Linked DNA regions of Luteolibacter flavescens. Each later gene encodes a partner of the first gene's protein in a complex. Links are inferred from orthologs where the notes say so. Each region holds a gene or a part of one and is shown in the gene's direction. Other genes may lie near its edges.

The links.
Region 2: the proteins of tig (region 1) and rpsG are in contact, whole or in part, in a crystal structure (PDB 3GTY), measured with the Thermotoga maritima proteins. The link is inferred for Luteolibacter flavescens from one-to-one orthologs. Residues at the interface, in WP_004081061.1 of Thermotoga maritima: Glu122, Val124, Val129, Leu130, Tyr133, Glu188, Gly259, Ile262, Tyr263, Glu266, Ser270, Glu273, Gln274, Glu277, Arg308, Gln311, Ile312, Ser315, Tyr316, Glu325, Arg329, Arg336, Leu363, Phe366, Trp367, Arg373, Leu377, Arg381, Leu384, Glu387; in WP_004081843.1 of Thermotoga maritima: Lys34, Lys52, Lys55, Glu59, Arg62, Gln63, Glu66, Asn67, Lys69, Val71, Arg95, Ala109, Lys110, Lys111, Gly112, Arg113, Pro114, Glu117, Glu121, Ile124, Ala125, Tyr127, Asn128, Asn129, Thr130, Gly131, Lys135, Asp139, Arg142, Met143.

Annotation. Positions count from the first base shown.
Region 1 is NZ_JAPDDS010000020.1:763-8,616, forward strand. What follows is about bases 1,925-4,833. They hold tig (trigger factor), read left to right. Parts: upstream 1,925-2,667; coding sequence 2,668-3,999; downstream 4,000-4,833. Other genes in these bases: bamA (outer membrane protein assembly factor BamA), read right to left, coding at 1,925-2,506; OKA04_RS22910 (ATP-dependent Clp protease proteolytic subunit), read left to right, coding at 3,992-4,684; clpX (ATP-dependent Clp protease ATP-binding subunit ClpX), read left to right, coding at 4,757-4,833. In the rest of the region: OKA04_RS22895 (Type 1 glutamine amidotransferase-like domain-containing protein), read left to right, coding at 1-3; more of bamA, read right to left, coding at 104-1,924; more of clpX, read left to right, coding at 4,834-6,037; OKA04_RS22920 (Uma2 family endonuclease), read left to right, coding at 6,217-6,759; OKA04_RS22925 (S41 family peptidase), read left to right, coding at 6,815-7,854. UniProt on the Bacillus subtilis protein: Involved in protein export. Acts as a chaperone by maintaining the newly synthesized protein in an open conformation. Functions as a peptidyl-prolyl cis-trans isomerase.
Region 2 is NZ_JAPDDS010000005.1:312,927-316,336, forward strand. Bases 144-3,117 are described here. They hold rpsG (30S ribosomal protein S7), read left to right. Parts: upstream 144-1,380; coding sequence 1,381-1,854; downstream 1,855-3,117. Other genes in these bases: OKA04_RS11315 (hypothetical protein), read right to left, coding at 144-298; rpsL (30S ribosomal protein S12), read left to right, coding at 935-1,348; fusA (elongation factor G), read left to right, coding at 1,889-3,117. In the rest of the region: more of OKA04_RS11315, read right to left, coding at 5-143; more of fusA, read left to right, coding at 3,118-3,410.

The DNA of each region.
Region 1 (7,854 bases):
TGATCCGACCTCGGTGACCGCCACAACCCGCCGTCGCGCTCACCAAAACAAAAAGGGCTGCGGTTGCCCGCAGCCCTTTTGAAGTTCTTAGCCTAAGCCCGGCTTAGTACTGGTAGTTCAGGTAGAAGTTGAACTGGCCGCCGTTGTCGGCGAGCGGGTCCGGGCTGTCGATCGGGATCGCGTAGTCGAGGGCGATCGGCACGGGGCTGATCGGCAGCTTCAGGCGGACACCCACGCCGAAGTCGTGGTAGAGATCGCTCGGGCTCGGGTCCCAGGCACCTTCGTTGACGAAGCCGAGGTCGTAGAAGACAGCGGCGCGGACATTGTCGATGACCGGCACGGTGTATTCCGCGGAGAGGAAGCCGAGCGACTTGCCGCCGACCACTTCACCGGTGATGGAGTCGCGGGGACCCACGTCGCGGAACTCGAAGCCGCGCAGCGTGCGGCCGCCACCGAGGAAGAGGCGGTCGAAGATCGGTACCTCGCCGCTGGTGGCATCCACAAAGGCAAGCTCACCATTGAGCGAGAAGATCGAGTCCCAAGCGAGATTCCAATACTTCTGGCCCTGCACGGAGAGCGAGTAGATGTCCACATCGCCACCCAGCACGGAGCCGGCGAGAGTGAGGCCGATGTCGAACTTCTCGCCCGAGCGGGTCTCGATGACCGCGTCGCGGCTGTCGTAGACGTAGTTCAGGCCGAGCGCGCTACGGACGAAGTCACCATCCTCATCGAGGAGCGACGGGCGCGGGTAGGGATTGGCAGGGCTGACCGGGAAGGTCGGGTTGTTCGCGAGCCAGTTGTTCGTGAGGGTGCCCACGGCGGACTCAACATCCACGGAGACATTCTCGAGGCGGTACTCCAGCTTGATGGAGCCCTTTTCACCCCAAGGCTTGCGGATGAAGGCGGAGAAACCGGCATTCGTCTGCTCGTAGAAGTCGGAGTAGTACTGCGAGTCCTTGTAGAAGAGTTCACCACCCAGCGCGAGCTGCTGGTCCATGAACCACGGCTCGACGAGCGAGACGCTGAAGTCCGTCCGCTCGGAGCCGAGGCGGAGATTCATGCCGAAGCGCTGGCCGGCACCCGTGAAGGCCCACGGGTTCATGATGTCGAAGTTCGTCTGCTCCAGGTTGATGAAGCCCACGATGCTGTCGATGGAGCTGAAGCCGATACCGGCGCTGATGGAGCCGGTGCGGCGCTCGTCTACGAGCACGTCGATGTCGCGGTAGCCGCCACGACCATCGCTGGAGTCCACCTGGACGCTGTTGAAGTATTGCAGGTTGTCGAGACGGGCCTTGGCGGTGTCGAGCTCCACGGAGTTGAACCAGTCGCCCGGCTTGAGCGGCATTTCACGGCGGATGACCTTGTCCTGGGTCTTGGTGTTGCCGCCGATGTTGATACGGCCGACGCGGTAGCGGGAGCCTTCGGTGATGCGGTAGACGATGTTGACCTGATTCGGGCCGGCGTCGCGGATGTCCGGGGTGACGGTCGCGTCGGCATAGCCGCGGGAGCCGTAGTAGCTGCGGATCATCTTGATGTCGTCCCGCATCTTCTTCGAGGAGTAGGCATCGCCGCCATTGAGCGAGAGAGCCGGGTAGAGTTCCTCGGGCTTGAAGACCGTCATGCGGCCGAAGCCGACACCAGCGACGGTATACTTCGCGCCTTCATTGATCTGGATGACGAGGTCCACGCGACCGTCGCCGACGGCATCGCGGCGGACGCTGCCGCTCACGCGGAGGTAGCCGTGGGTGCGGTAGTAATCGAGCACCGCCTCAAGGTCGGAGTCGAGCTGATCCACCTCGAAGCGGCCGGACTTGCTGATCCAGGAGAAGAAGCCCTTTTCCTTCACCTTCATCTGCTTGCGCAGGGTGCGGCCGTCGAAGACGGAATTTCCCTCGAAGCGGATGTCGCGGATCTCGTTCTTGCCGCCTTCCTCGATGATGAAGATGAGGTCCTCACCGGTGCCGCTCTCGCTCGGCTGGGTGCGGTGGGAGATGACTACGTCCGGGTAGCCGTAGCCACGGTAGTAGGTCTCCAGATTCCGGCGGGCAGTGAGGATGGCGTCGTCGCTCAGCGCGCCGCCCACCTTCAGCTTGGTTTCCTTCGCGAGCTTTGTGTCGCTGAAAACGGTATTGCCGGTGAAGCCGACCGCCACGATCTGGCCGCGGGTCGCCACTTCGAAGATCACCTTGAGCGACTCGCCGACAGGCTCTGCCAGCACGCGCACGTCATTGACCAGGCCGGACTCGTAGAGCGACTTGATATCATTATCCACCTTCTCGCTGCGATAGGCCTCGCCGGCGCGGGTGGAGATCGAATTGCGCAGGCGGCCTTCGTCGATCGTCGCCGAACCACGGTAGCTGATCGCCACCTCCGAGACGTTCTTGCCTTCGATATCCTGCGCCTTCGCCGGGCTGGCGGCAAAGCCGAGGAAGAACAGCGCCGCCAGGGACAGCCGGCGGGCGAGCGAGGCAAGGCCCCGTTTGGTTAGGAGGGATTGAATATCCATGAGTATCGGCTAGCGGAAAGAATGGAACCTTTTCAGGGCAGGGGGCGTCAAGGCCCATGTAGGCGGCCCCCTTCCTAACGCCCTCACCTTCGCTTTGACAAGCTGAGTACGGCCCACTTAGCTTCCCGCCCCCGGCGAGTCCGGACCCACTTTTTCCCGTCATGAACATCACCGTCGAAAAGCAGCCGAACTGCCTCGCCACGCTGCGCGTCCAAGTCCCTTCGGAAACCGTGCAGTCCGAGCGTGCCAAAATCGTCTCCGGATACACCGCCCAGGCCCGCATCCCCGGCTTCCGCCCGGGCAAGGCCCCGAAGAACGTCATCGAAAAGAAGTTCCAGTCCGCCATCGTGGAGGAACTCGACGACCGCCTGGTGCGCCAGGCCTATGACGAGGCGCTGCGCCAGGAAGCCCTGAAGGTGCTGAACTTCGGCATCCCGCAGAACCTCGCCCACAACGAGGACGGAACCATCACCTTCAATGCCACCCTCACGCTGGCCCCGGAAGTGGCCCTGCCGGAATACAAGGGCATCCCCGTGAAGGCCCCGTCCACCGAGGTCACCGACGAGGAGATCGACGCCCAGCTCGACGGCCTGCGCCAGAACTTCGCCGACTATACGGACATCGAAGGCCGCGCCGCCGAAGCGGGCGACGTCCTCAAGATCGACTTCACCTCGTCCCTCGATGGCAAGCCTCTCGAGGAAGCCCTGGGCAAGCCTGCCGGCTACCTCAGCGGTCGCGAAGGCTTCGTGATGAAGCTGGACGAAAACAGCTTCCTCCCCGGCTTCTCCGCCCAAGCCGCCGGCCTGAATGTCGGCGAGTCGAAGGACATCGCCCTCACCATCCCGGAAGATTTCCCGCTTTCCGACCTGCGCGGCAAGGAAGTCGTCTTCCACGTCTCGGTGAAGGAACTGAAGCAGGCCGTCCTGCCGGAGCTGAATGACGAATTCGTCGCGAAGATCACCGGCGGCAAAACCGTCGAGGAGCTCCGCGCCCTCGCCAAGCAGCAGATCGAGATCGAGAAGCGCCGCCGCATCGACGACCACAAGGTCAACCAGATCGTCGAGCACTTCAACTCGCTGGTGGACTTCGAGCTGCCGGACGACCTGCTCCGCCACGAGACGCAGGGCCAGGCCGACGCCCTCGTGCAGCGCGGCATGCAGTCCGGCATGACGCAGGACGAGATCGAGGCCCAGCAGGGCGAGATCATCGCCACCGCCGGCGACCAGGCCCGCACGAACCTGAAGACGAACTTCATCCTGCAGGAAATCGCCCGCACGGAAGGCATCGTGGTCAGCGACCAAGAGCTGGTGAACCACCTCGCCATGATCGCGCAGCAGCGGAAGGAGAACCCGAAGAAGTTCATCAAGGACCTCCAGCGGAACGGCCGCATCCCCGGCATCCGCAACTCGATGCTGGTGGGCAAGGCCATTGACTTCGTGCTGGAGCACGCCACCGTCGAGGAAGTTCAAGATGAACCATCTTCCAATGAGTGATTTCCCGAACGTGATCCGCTCCGGCGGATCACCGCAGAACAGCTACTACGTCCCCGTGGTCGTCGAACAGGACGGCCGCGGCGAGCGCTCCTTTGACATCTACTCGCGGCTCCTGAAGGACCGCATCATCTTCATCGGCACCGGGATCGACGACTTCGTCGCGAACTCGGTGATCGCACAGCTCCTCTTCCTGCAGATGCAGGATCCGAAGAAGGACGTGCATATCTACATCAACAGCCCCGGCGGTTCCGTGACCGCCGGCCTGGCGATGTATGACACGATGCAATTCCTGACCTGCGACGTGAATACCTACTGCATCGGCATCGCCGCCTCCATGGGCTCGGTGCTGCTGACAGCGGGCACGAAGGGCAAGCGCTTCTGCCTGCCGAACTCGCACGTGATGATCCACCAGGTCTCCGGCGGCGCCCAGGGCACGGCCCTCGATGTCGAGCGGACCTTCGGATTCATGATCAACCTGAACAACCGCTTGCACGGCATTTTGGCCAAACACAGCGGCAAAACGGTGGAACAGGTCAAAAAAGACTCCGAACGGGATAATTACATGACCGGCGAGGAAGCCGTGGCCTATGGCTTGGTCGACAAGGTCCTCGAAAACCGGAAGGAACTTCCGGACGCCGTGGCAGCCCTGGCTGACACGAATGACGGAAAAAAGGACGACGTCTGAAGTCTTTTCAGCTAAGTTCAGGCGTCGGGCTGTCCAGCCCGGCGCCTGCTGTTTTTATACCCCGGCACCCCTATGGCACGCGCCTCAAATCTCACGATGTGTTCCTTCTGTGGCAAGAGCCACTCGGAGGTCAAAAAGCTGATCGCCGGCCCGGGCGTCTATATCTGCAACGAGTGCGTCGAGGTCTGCTCGAACATCCTCGACAAGGAACTCGCCGAAGGCACGACCAAGGCCTCCAAGGGCCGCCGCAACCAGCAGGGCAGCAAGCGGCTCCCCTCGCCCGCCGAACTGCGCGCCCGCCTCGATGAATTCGTCATCGGCCAGGAGCATGCGAAGAAGGTGCTCTCGGTGGCCGTGTACAATCACTACCAGCGCCTGCGCCAGGATCACCCGAGTCTGGCAGAGGAATTCGCCGGCGTGGAAATCGAGAAGTCGAACGTGCTGCTGCTGGGCCCCACCGGCTCCGGCAAGACACTGCTCGCCCGCACGCTCGCGCGCCTGCTCGATGTGCCTTTCTGCATCGTGGACGCCACCACGCTCACGGAGGCCGGCTACGTCGGCGAGGACGTGGAGAACATCATCCTGCGCCTGCTGCAGGCATCCGATTTCGATGTCGAGCGCGCCGAGCGCGGCATTATCTACGTGGACGAGATCGACAAGATCGGCCGCAAGACCGAGAACGTCTCGATCACCCGCGATGTCTCCGGCGAGGGCGTCCAGCAGGCCCTGCTGAAGATCCTCGAAGGCACGGTGTGCAATGTCCCGCCGCAGGGTGGCCGCAAGCACCCGCAGCAGGAGTATATCCAGGTGAATACGGAGAAGATCCTCTTCATCTGCGGCGGTGCCTTCGTCGGACTCGAGGACATGATCGAGCGCCGTCTCGGCCGCAGCACGCTCGGCTTCCACGGCCGGAAGGAAGAAGTGAAGTCCGCCACCGGCAACGTGCTCGACCTGACCGAGCCGGAGGACCTGCTGCACTTCGGCCTCATCCCGGAATTCATCGGACGCCTGCCCGTCATCTCCGCGCTCCGCAAGCTGACCGAGGACGAGCTGATTTCCATCCTCACCGAGCCGAAGAACGCGCTGGTGAAGCAATACGGCAAGCAGCTCGCCCTGAACGGCGTGAAGCTCCGCGTGACCCGCGATGCCCTGCGCGCGCTGGCCGAGGAGGCCGTCCGCCGCGGCACCGGTGCCCGCGCCCTGCGCTCCATCTTCGAGCGGCTGATGCTCGACGTGATGTACGAGGTGCCGTCGAAGGGCGACATCGAAGCCATCACCATCAACCGCCCTGTCGTCCTCGGCGAGCGCCCGCCCCTCATGCGGCGCAAGCGCGCGGACAAGGACGCGGCTTGATCGTTCGCCAGATTTGAATCAATCGAGACAGGGTGCCGCTTCAGGTGCCCTGTCTCATTTCTTTTCGGGCTCGGAGTTCTTTTCAAGAGTCCTTGCGTTCGTTCCAACGCGAACCAGCGGCGTGAAGGCGAAACGGCAGCGACATTGCCACAGGGCCATCCGGCTGCTAGTTTACGGTCATGAGCAGCGTCCTCGAAGCCTCGGAACGCACCGCAGTCGAGCATGACCGGACCGCATTCAATCTCGCGGTGTGGGACAAGATTGTCGCGAATCCGGAATTCGCCCGGATGCCTTACCGCTTTGAAACCGACGAGCACGGCCAGATCATCATGTCTCCCCCTCCCGCCCCGAGCCACGGAAACAAGCAGTCTGAAATTTCTTATTGGCTTCGACGCCTCTCACCCAAAGGCCGGGTGATCACCGAGTGCCCCATCTCCACGCGCAAGGGCGTGAAGTCTGCAGATGTCGCGTGGTGCTCTCCCGATGTCTGGCAGGAATCGGAAGGCAAGTCCTGCCTGCTGAGGTCGCCCGAAATCTGCGTGGAGGTCATTTCTCCCTCCAATACGAGCAGCGAGATCGAGGAGAAAAAGCAGCTCTACTTCGACGCGGGCGCGAAGGAGGTCTGGCTGTGCTCCGAGAACGGAATGATGAGCTTTTTCGTGGCAGGCAAATCCGTGGGCGCATCGGAAATGATCCCGGCATTCCCAACGCAGATCGAGTGAGCTGAAGAAAAAGTTCCCGATTCCAATATCCGCCGCGGCTCCCTAGCCTCGCGTCGTGCGTGCTATCCTGCTGGCCCTGCTACCCGCCATCGTCTTCGCGGATCCCGCGACCCCGCCCGACCCGGACGAGGCTGCCTATCCGGCGATCGAGCGTTTCGTGAAGGTGCTCGAGCAGGTTCGCCAGCGGCATCCGGATGCGGACAAGGTGGAGTATGACCGGCTGGTGAACCATGCGCTGGAGGGTATGCTTTCCAGCCTCGATCCCTTCTCCAGCTTCATCCATCCGGAGATGGCGCGAGCCATGGAGGCGGACCCGAAGCTGGACCCCTACCTGCCCTCGCTCGGGCTGACCGTCGGCGTGCGGGATGACGGGTCTTTCATCTCGAACATCGCACCTGCCACTCCGGCATCGCGCGCCAATCTCCTGCCCGGCTCCGCGATCCTCGAGGTGGATGGCGATCCGCCGCCACCGCTGGAGATCCTGCTTTCCTCGCTGCGCAAGCCGCCGGGCGAGCGGACGAAGCTGAAGCTGAAATCCCCCGCCGAGCCCAAGCCCGTCGAGGTCGAGCTCATCCACATCGCCGTCGAGGAGAAGGCGGTGACCGATGCCCGCCTGTTGGACGAGGCCGGCACCGGCTACATCCGCCTCGCGTCCTTCATGGGAAGCTGCGCTCGCGAAATGGAAGCCGCGCTCGATGAACTGGAAGACAAGGGCATGAAGCGCCTCATCCTCGACCTGCGGGGAAATCCCGGCGGCGACCTTCACCAGACCGTGCAGATCCTGGGCTTCTTCCTGCCGCCGAATACCGCGGTGGTGACGACCCAGGGTCGCGGCGGCGAAGTGCAGGGCGAGCCGCTCAAGACCCCCGAGCGCCAGCGCCGCAAGCGCGAGTACCCCATCAACGTGCTGATCGACCACATGTCCGCTTCAGCCTCCGAGCTCACCGCGGGCGCGCTGCAGGACCTGAAGCGCGCGGTGATCGTCGGCGAGACCAGCTACGGCAAGGGCTCCGTGCAGAACATCATCCCCATGGGTGGCGGGACGGCGCTGCGACTCACCATCGCGACCTATCACACGCCATCCGGCAAGACGCC
Region 2 (3,410 bases), on another replicon or contig:
TGGATCAGGCCTGGGAATACCGGCAGCGACGTGACCCGGCCAGGTGGGCGCAAGGCTCACAGAGGCGCAGCCCACGCATGGAAATGGCACCGACGGTGAAATCCCTGCCGCCCAGCTCATTCAGGCGGATTCCCCGGGTCAAAAGATTGCGTTGCGCCTGGGCGGGGCTCAGCGGCAGGCCGGAGTCCTGGCGGAAAAGCTCCAGAGCTTCCACCTCGATGAGCGTGATGTCCCTCCGTCCGGAGTTCTTCGAGAAAGTCCCTGTCCCGAGCGCATAGCGGTCGCCCTCCAGGCCCAAGCCCGCCGGATCTCAACAGGCAGCGTGCCGACGGCCGGAGCGATGAAAATACCGAGGAGAGTGCCCTTCATGGGGTGGATGGCCATTGGTCCTCTGCGCCGTGGTCCCCATTTGATGAGAAGCAAGCGGCATGCATTCTATAAAGAAGAGAGTCAGCCAGTCCTCGGAAGCGCTCCGTTCGCGAGGATGCAGCCGGGGCGGATTCCCGGATTTGCTTTAAAAGGACGCCCCGTTCAGTGCGGCCTGAATTATTCCAAACCACCTCGTGGACGTCGAATCCGGTCGGTCGTGCCCCGTTCTGTGCGACGAACTCGGCAGATGACGCATGGATTAGATGATTGATGCACAATCAGTTGAATTGGATCAAGGGCTCCCCGAAAGATCGTAAAATTTCCCCCGGAGCCACCCGGAAGATTTCTGAAAACTTTTTCGAAATAGGACTTGTCAGAGGTGCTTCGATCCCTAGATTCGCCGCCCCACATCGCCACCTGCCAATACGCATTCATTGCAACGCGGGCGGCTTCATTCTCTAAACACTATCGGGTGCAGCTCCGGATAAAAGGCTCCTGCGAGGATTTTCGCTCGCTCCTTTGTCCGGCTACGCATCTAGCGAACACCGAACCACGCAGGAATCCCATGCCGACCATCAACCAGCTCGTCCGCAAAGGACGGCAGACTCCGATCGAAAAGTCGAAGTCTCCGGCGATGACCAATTGCCCGCAGCGCCGCGGCGTCTGCCTCCAGGTCATGACCCGCACGCCGAAGAAGCCGAACTCGGCTCTCCGTAAGGTGGCGAAGGTCCGCTTGACCAACGGTTACGAAGTCATCGCCTACATCGGCGGTGAAGGCCACAACCTCCAGGAGCACTCCATCGTGCTCGTCCGTGGCGGCCGTGTTAAGGACCTTCCAGGTGTCCGCTACCACATCGTCCGTGGTTCGCTCGATACCCTCGGCGTCGACAAGCGTCGCCAGAGCCGCTCGAAGTACGGCGCCAAGCGTCCGAAGCCGGGTCAGCCCGCCGCTGCTGCCAAGGGTGGCAAGAAGAAGTAATCCCGCGTCGAAAGCCTTAATCTTTTCCGACCATGTCACGCCGCAAGCGCACTTTCCACAAGCCCGATCGCCGGGACTCCCGCTACGACAGCTCCCTCGTGGGTCACCTCATTTCCAAGGTGATGCTCGACGGCAAGCGTTCCCTCGCGGAGCGCATCGTCTATGCCGCCATCGACAAGGCGAGCGAAGGCGCAGATACCGTCGATCCGCTTGAGATCGTCACCCGCGCCATTGAGAACGCCAAGCCGCGCGTGGAAGTGAAGAGCCGCCGCGTCGGTGGTGCCACTTACCAGGTTCCGCTTGAAGTGGCCGCCGATCGTTCCGAGTCCCTCGCCCTGCGCTGGATCGTCGGATACGCCCGCGGTCGCAAGGGCACCCCGATGCACGTGGCCCTGGCCAACGAGCTGAAGGACGCCGCGAACAACCAAGGCTCGTCCGTCCGCAAGCGCGACGACGTGCACAAGATGGCCCAGGCCAACCGCGCCTTCGCCCACTTCCGCTGGTAAATCATTCAAGGGGAAGTTTCTTCCCCATCCTGCCATGTCTTCCACTGTCAACAATCCCGATCGCCCGTATCCGCTTGAGCGGACGCGGAACATTGGGATTGCGGCGCACATCGACGCCGGGAAGACGACGCTCACGGAACGCATCCTCTTCTACACGGGGATGATCCACAAGATCGGCGAGGTGCACGATGGTGCCGCCACGACCGATTGGATGGAGCAGGAACGCGAGCGCGGCATCACGATCACTTCCGCCGCCGTGACCACCAAGTGGTTCCAGCGTGCGGAGGAGGGTGTGACGAAGCTCTTCGCGAAGGAAGAGCAGCGCATCAATATCATCGATACTCCCGGCCACGTGGACTTCACGGCCGAAGTCGAGCGCTCCCTGCGGGTGCTCGACGGGGCGATCGTCGTCTTCTGCGGCGTCGCCGGGGTGCAGCCCCAGACCGAGACGGTCTGGCGCCAGGCGACGAAGTATCACGTCCCGCGCATCGTCTTCGTCAACAAGATGGACCGCGTCGGCGCGAACTTCGACAGCGTCTTCCACGAGGTGAAGGACAAGCTCGGCGCGAATGCCGTGCGCATCCTCATCCCGATCGGCTCCGAGGACACCCTCAGCGGCCAGATCGACGTGGTGAACCAGAAGGAGATCCACTTCAATGACGACGACAAGTTCGGCTCCACCTACGTGGTCCGCGAGCTGAGCGCCGATCTGAAGGAAATCGCCGAAGAGGCCTACACCGAGCTGGTGGGTGCCGTGGCCGATGTGGACGACATCCTCGGCGAGAAGTTCCTCATGGAGGAGCCGATCTCCACCGAAGAGCTGAAACAGGCCATCCGCCGCGCCACGATCGGGAACAAGCTGGTGCCCGTCGCCGGTGGTTCCGCCTTCAAGAACAAGGGCGTCCAGTATCTCATCGACGCCGTCGTCGATTACCTCCCGAGTCCGCTCGACATCCCGGCAGCCGTCGGCATGAACCCGGACAACGAGGAAGAGAAGATCGAGGTCCACACGAGCGACAACGAGAAGTTCTGCTCCCTCGCCTTCAAACTCTGGGCGGACAAATTCGTCGGCAAGCTGGTCTTCTTCCGCGTCTATTCCGGAGTCATCAAGAAAGGCGACACGGTCTACAACCCGCGAACCCGCCGCTCCGAGCGAGTCGGACGCCTGATCCAGATCCAGGCCGACGAGCACAAGGACATCGATGCTTGTTACGCCGGCGACATCGCCGCGATGGTCGGGATCAAAAACGTCACCACCGGTGACACGCTGGCCAAGGAAGGCTACGACGTCGTTCTCGAACCCCCCACTTTCCCGGATCCCGTCATCTCTCTGGCGGTCGAGCCGAAAACCAAAGCCGATCAGGAAAAGCTGGCAAATGCGCTGGCACGGCTTTCGGAAGAAGATCCCACTTTCCAGGTCAAGACCGACGAGGAAACCGGCCAGACCATCATCTCCGGCATGGGCGAGCTCCACCTGGAGATCATCGTCGATCGCCTGAAGCGTGAGTTCAAGGTCGAGGCCAATACCGGCGACCCGCAGATCGCCTACCGCGAGA